One region of the Paraburkholderia sp. FW306-2-2C-D06C genome, then DNA from elsewhere that is predicted to be linked to it. Evidence: riboswitches for the same ligand, from Rfam matches in the RefSeq annotation. Region 1 holds a riboswitch; the other holds the start of a gene.
The links. A riboswitch is a leader RNA that binds a small molecule or an ion and turns the genes downstream of it on or off. The one in region 1 is predicted to bind thiamine pyrophosphate.
Positions count from the first base shown of each region.

Region 1 (3,204 bases):
CCGGATCGAGACCGAGGTTGAACTGGTCTTCCCAACGGAATTCGAAACGCGCCTTCGAGAGCGCATTGTCACGCACCTGCGCGCCCGGATGGCCCTTCGCCAGGTCGGCCGCATGCGCGGCGAGCTTGTAGGTGATGATGCCGGTCTTCACGTCGTCCTTGTTCGGCAAGCCGAGGTGCTCCTTCGGCGTGACGTAGCAGAGCATGGCCGTGCCGAACCAGCCGATCATCGCCGCGCCAATGCCCGACGTGATGTGGTCGTAACCGGGGGCGATATCGGTGGTCAGCGGTCCCAGCGTATAGAACGGCGCTTCGTCGCACCATTCCAGCTGCAGGTCCATGTTTTCCTTGATCAGTTGCATCGGCACGTGGCCCGGGCCTTCGATCATCGTCTGCACGTCGTGCTTCCATGCGATCTGCGTGAGTTCGCCGAGCGTCTTCAACTCGCCGAGTTGCGCTTCATCGTTCGCATCGTAGATCGAGCCGGGACGCAGGCCGTCGCCCAGCGAAAAGGCCACGTCATACGCCTTCATGATTTCGCAGATGTCTTCGAAGTGCTCGTACAGGAAGCTTTCCTTGTGATGCGCGAGACACCACTTCGCCATGATCGAGCCGCCGCGCGAGACGATGCCGGTCATGCGCTTCGCGGTCAGCGGCACGTATTGCAGACGCACGCCCGCGTGGATCGTGAAGTAGTCGACGCCTTGTTCGGCCTGTTCGATCAGCGTGTCGCGGAAGATTTCCCACGTCAGGTCTTCCGCCTTGCCGTTGACCTTTTCCAGCGCCTGATAGATCGGCACCGTGCCGATCGGCACCGGTGAATTGCGGATGATCCACTCGCGCGTTTCGTGGATGTGCTTGCCGGTGGACAGATCCATCACCGTGTCGCCGCCCCAGCGGATCGCCCACGTCATCTTGTCGACTTCTTCGCCGATCGACGACGTCACCGCCGAGTTGCCGATGTTCGCATTCACCTTCACGAGGAAGTTGCGGCCGATGATCATCGGCTCGCTTTCCGGGTGGTTGATGTTGTTCGGGATGATCGCGCGGCCGCGGGCCACTTCTTCACGCACGAATTCCGGCGTGATTTCCGTGAGGCCGTTCGGACCGAACGCGCTTGCGCCGAACGCCTGGCCCGGATGCTGACGGCCCATCATCGCCGCGAGTTTTTCGCCGTTCGGACCGCTCGTACGCAGGCTTTCCAGATACGCGGCGCGCTGCTGATTCTCGCGAATCGCGATGTATTCCATTTCCGGCGTGATGATGCCTTTCCTCGCGTGGTGCATCTGCGAGACGTTCTTGCCGGCGACGGCGCGGCGCGGCGTGCGGTGCAAGCCCTGGAAGCGCAGTTCGGCGGTGGCCGGATCGGCGGCGCGTTCGCGGCCGTACTGGCTCGTGAGGCCATCGAGGGCTTCAGTGTCGCCGCGTTCTTCGATCCAGCGCTGACGCAGCGCCGGCAGACCCGCGCGGATGTCGATCTTCGCGTCCGGATCCGAGTAGGGGCCCGACGTGTCGTAGACGAAGACCGGCGGATTCTGCTCGCCGCCGAAGCTATCCGGCGTATCGGCCTGGGAGATTTCGCGCATCGGCACGCGGATATCGAGTCGCGAGCCGGTCACGTAGACCTTGCGGGAATTTGGCAGCGGGGCGACAGCGGCGGCATCGACGTGGGCGTCGGCGGAAAGGAACTTCGGATTGGCGTTCATGCATATCTCCTGTGTCGACCAGAGTTGACGCTTTAGCGTCTTACTCTGGTCCCATGCAATTCGTTGCGGTCGACCAGAGTTGACGCTTTAGCGTCTTACTCTGGTCCCATGCAATTCGTTGCGGTCGACCAGAGTTGGTGCTTTAGCGTCTTACTCTGGTCCCATACAAAACAATGTGGGGCCGCTAAGCAGGAGACGAGATGAATGTCGTCGGAATTCGCGAGAGATGAAACAGTAGACTTGGGTGCGAACTCCGTACGCTTCCCTGCGCTGGCATTATCCAGATCAGGTTCAAAGGGTATTTCTCACCCACGCAGCACGGACCTCCAACCTCCGTGCGACGCAGGACCCCCGCGTTAGCAGCGCACACAATACACCGGCCGGACGCTGCTTGGCAACCCGTCTAGAAATTTTGGATGGCGGATATAACGCCGCTCAGCCGTGCACTATTCTTAAGTTGATTGGGTCGTCAGACATGATGCGGTGCAACAGAGCGGCGCGCCGCTAAAGCGCGTTCGGGTTCGCGCGGGTTGGTTGACGCGGGTTGATTGATTTACCGTGTGAAATCGTCGGCGGCTTCGGGCTGAAACAGAATCTTTTCGAGCTTCAGCACTTTTTCCGTGCCGCTTGGCGGCGTGAAGCGGATGCGATCGCCGCGTTTGGCGCCGAGCAAGGCGAGGCCGGCCGGTGAAAACACGTTCAGGCGGCCATGCGCGAAGTCCGCGTCGGGCGGGTAGACGACCGTCCAGGTCATGTGCTCGCCGCTGGTTTCGTCGACTAGCGTGGCTTGCGAATTCATCGTGACGACGTTCGCCGGAATGTCGCGTGACTCGACGATGACGGCGCGTTCCAGCACGTCGCCGAGCATGTCGTGCAACCTGGCGTCGGCGCCGGGTGCGGCGGCGTGCTTTTCAAGACGGGCGACGTCGAGTTCGGTCAGGTAACAGGTTTTGGTCTTTTTCATGACGGGTTCTCCAATTCGATCTGCATGTAAGGGGACAGCGTGCGGATGAGATCGGCCCGGAGCCCGGCGACGTGGCTCCGGCGAAGGGGCGCAGCGTTCAGATCGGGCGCCGGGCGGCGAGAAGCGGGAGCGTTCGGGTCGGCTGGCCGGCGCGCTGCGGCGATACGTTCGCGCGTGCGCAACCGGTTGCGCGGCGGGGGCGCAAGCGGGTGAAGGCACGGTAGATCGGAAAACGCATCGGAATAGCCGGCAGATAAAGAGGGAGGTTCGGATGAGCGCCGGATGTAGGCGAAAACGGCGCGATCGAAAGGTGAATGTTAGCACGGGCGGGACGCCTCTTTATTCGATGCCGGGCGCGGGTGGCGCGGCGGAGGGTTTTTCGCTGCGATGGGTTCAAGGGCGTTGCGGCCCGTGCCGTTATCCCGTTGGTAGGCGAGAGGTCGCTGTCCGGTGGCGCTGGGCGACCCTTGGGGCGCTGGCGGCGCATTGACAGCGCGATGCGATTTGAGACGGCGTAAGGAGAGGTGCTGATGAA
Region 1 is NZ_JBYSWU010000013.1:681-3,884, reverse strand. Features, by position in the region: gene thiC (phosphomethylpyrimidine synthase ThiC) at 1-1,705, opposite strand, end outside; TPP riboswitch at 1,950-2,068, opposite strand; gene AC3WLT_RS12165 (GreA/GreB family elongation factor) at 2,259-2,669, opposite strand; gene AC3WLT_RS12160 (hypothetical protein) at 3,200-3,204, shown strand, end outside.

Region 2 (3,204 bases), on a different contig from region 1:
TCGCGATCTGGCCATAGAAGCTCAGCACGAAGGTGAGCCGCTTGGTGTACTTCATCACCTGCCACCAGTTGCCGCGGATGCGGCCGAACAGCGTGTTCGCGTTCGTCTTCTCGGTTTCCATGCCGTTGTAGAAAGCGATCTGCTCGGCGTTTTCACGCAGACGGATCAGGCCGAAGCGGAAATCCGCCTCGACCTTCTGCGCCTGGTAATTGATCGACACGAGCGGATGGCCGACCTTCTGGATGATCAGCGAACCGGCCACCGCGTAGAGCGCCGCGGCCCACACCATGTAGCCCGGAATCTGAATCGGCATGCCGCCGAGCGAGACGGTCAGCGCGCCGGCCAGCGACCACAGGATCGTGATGAACGACACCAGCGTGACGACGGTGGACAGCAGATCGAGCGTCAGCGTCAGCGTGCTGGTGGCGAACGATTGCAGGTCGTCGCTGATCCGCTGGTCGGGGTTGTCGGCAAGACGGTCGCGTTCGATCCGGTAGAAGGCGCTGTCATGCAGCCATTCGTTCAGATAGCGCGTGGTCAGCCACTGGCGCCAGCGGAAGCCGAGCATCTGGCGCAGATAGCGGCCGTACACCGCGAGGATGATGAAGCCGAACGCGAGCCCCGAAAACACCATCAGCAGGTGCGGGAAATCGTGCACGTTCTTGGTTTGCAGCGCGTTGTAGAAGTCGGCGCTCCAGCGATTCAGGCGCACGTTGATCCACACGACGAGCAGATTCATCACGATGATTGCGACGAGCAGCCCCCACGCCGTTTTTCGTTCTTCGGAGACCCAGTAAGGCTTGATCAGGCTCCAGGCGGAGACTTTTTCGTCCGGCGGCAGCGCGGGGCTGGCAGAGGTATTCATTGTCATGAGCATCCTGATGGTAGTGCTGGCCCATTGCGGGCTGGCCCATCTCAGGCCGGCCCATGTGGAGCGGACCCGTATCGGGCTGACCCACGGCGGGTTTGCGGTGCATGCCCGGGCGTCGTGCTCGACGAACGCACGCCCGGGTGAGCGTTCGATTCTGGCTCGACCCCCTTAAGCGGAAATTAATTTCCGCCTTGGGGAGCCGCCTCGATGCCGCCTTCGCGCGGCCGACCAGGCAACTGATTGAGCTGCCATCTGAGCGGCCGACAGCGGCTGGCTGACCGCCTGACTGAGCGGTCTGCCAGGGCGTGCCGCCGACGCCAGGCTCCTGCGGCATCCGATCCCGGCATTGTGCCAGAGCGGCGTGTGCGGTCGTATTGATGAATCGATAGATGGTGCCGAATCAACCGCGGGCGATCGCACGTCCCGCTGGTTTGCGGGCGCTGCGCCTTTTATGGTCTAATGACCTTCGACGAAACAGGGGTGCTTCGCGCACGAGTTGCATGGATGTCCATGCAGCGGCGGCGAGGCTGAGAGAGACCCTTTGCACCCGATCCGGGTAATACCGGCGCGGGAAGTTTCCGGAAGCAGCCAGTCTTCCATTCCCCGCCGGGCGGCGTCCGTCATTGAGACGCGCGTGTTGTCCGGCCGGCCTTACCCGCCGGTTTCGTCCTGGGTACGTGCGCTTGTTGCCGTACGGAAAGGACTCGATGACCGCCTATTCTTCAGACATGAGTTTTGCTCTTCGCCACGCTGCTGTCTGCGTGCCGTTCTGCTTTAGCCTTGCTTGCCGTCGCTGTAATCGGGAGTGCGCACGATGAACCGTCCTGCACAACCCGACTTCGCGGTACTCGGCGGCGGCCTGTGCGGGCGCCTCGTTGCGTGGCGCCTGGCCGGCGAGGGGCATCGCGTGGCGCTCTATGAGCGTGGCGACGCCACCGGTTCGCAGGCCGCCGCGTGGGTCGCCGCTGCGATGCTCGCGCCGCTTGCCGAGGCCGCCAGCGCCGAGTCGCTGATTACGCGGCTCGGCGCGAGTTCGCTCGAAACCTGGCCGCGCGTGCTGGCCGAGTTGCCCGAACCAGTTTTTTTCCAGCGCAACGGCACGCTGGTCGTATGGCATCACGCCGACCGCACCGAAGCGCCCCTGTTCGAACGCCGGGTGCGCGCGAATGCGCCCGCCGAGCTGCTCGACGGCGGCTTCGTGACGCTCGCCGGCGCACAGGTCGGCGCCGCTGAACCGGCGTTGGCGGGCCGCTTCAATCAGGGCTGGCTGCTGCCGCGCGAGGGGCAGCTGGATAACCGTCAGGTGTTGTCCGCGTTGGCAGCGGGTCTCGCCGGGCGCGGCGTCGAAACGCACTGGAACACGCCCGTCGACGATCATGCGCTGCCGCCCGCGCGCGTCACGATCGATTGCCGCGGTCTCGGCGCGAAGGCGGTTCTGCCCACATTGCGCGGCATTCGCGGTGAAGTCGCGCGCGTGCATGCGCCCGGTATCAACCTGACGCGGCCGGTGCGCCTGCTGCATCCGCGCTATCCGCTCTATATCGCGCCGAAGCAGGACGATCTCTACGTGATCGGCGCGACCGAGGTGGAAGGCGAGGACATGTCGCCGGTCAGCGTGCGCTCGGCGCTCGAACTGCTGAGCGCGGCATTTTCCGTGCATCCCGGCTTCGGCGAGGCACGCATCCTCGAACTGAATTCGCAGTGCCGCCCGACTTTGCCGGACCACCGTCCGGCCTTGCTGTGGGACGGCGCGCAGACCTTGCGCGTGAACGGCCTGTACCGGCACGGCTACATGATCGTGCCCGAAGTCGCCGACGAAGCGGTGCGCTTCGCCGCGGCGCTGCTCGACGGCCGCATCGGCGATGCCGAGGCCTTCGCCGACTGGCAACGCGCGGCGCGCTGGAGCGAGCTGTTTCAACTGGATTCCACGCGGGAGCCAGCATGAGCGTTGCGTGTTTTCTTGCACGCGCACGCGAGACCGCTGCCGCCATCGATTGAACCGTAATCGCACACCATGGACATTCATATCAACCAGAAGCCGTTGTCGCTGCCCGAAGGCGCGACCGTCGCCGATGCGCTCGCCGCGTACGGCGCGCGTCCGCCGTTCGCGGTCGCGCTGAACGGCGATTTCGTCGCGCGCACCCAGCATGTGGCGCGCGCGCTGCAGCCCGGCGACAAGCTCGATGTCGTGCAACCCGTGGCAGGCGGCTGAGCGCCGCCGCGCATGGCCGGAGACAAGGATTATGCAAATGACCTCCCCCCAGTCCGCCGACGCGCTCACGCTGTACGGCGAAACCTTCGCGAGCCGCGTGCTGCTCGGCACCTCGCGCTAT
Region 2 is NZ_JBYSWU010000014.1:59,114-62,317, forward strand. Features, by position in the region: gene AC3WLT_RS13315 (ABC transporter ATP-binding protein/permease) at 1-871, opposite strand, end outside; TPP riboswitch at 1,338-1,462, shown strand; gene AC3WLT_RS13320 (FAD-dependent oxidoreductase) at 1,686-2,816, shown strand; gene thiS (sulfur carrier protein ThiS) at 2,886-3,083, shown strand; gene AC3WLT_RS13330 (thiazole synthase) at 3,121-3,204, shown strand, end outside.
Region 2: linked by a shared signal. The riboswitch ahead of AC3WLT_RS13320 (FAD-dependent oxidoreductase) and the one ahead of thiC (phosphomethylpyrimidine synthase ThiC) in region 1 are both predicted to bind thiamine pyrophosphate.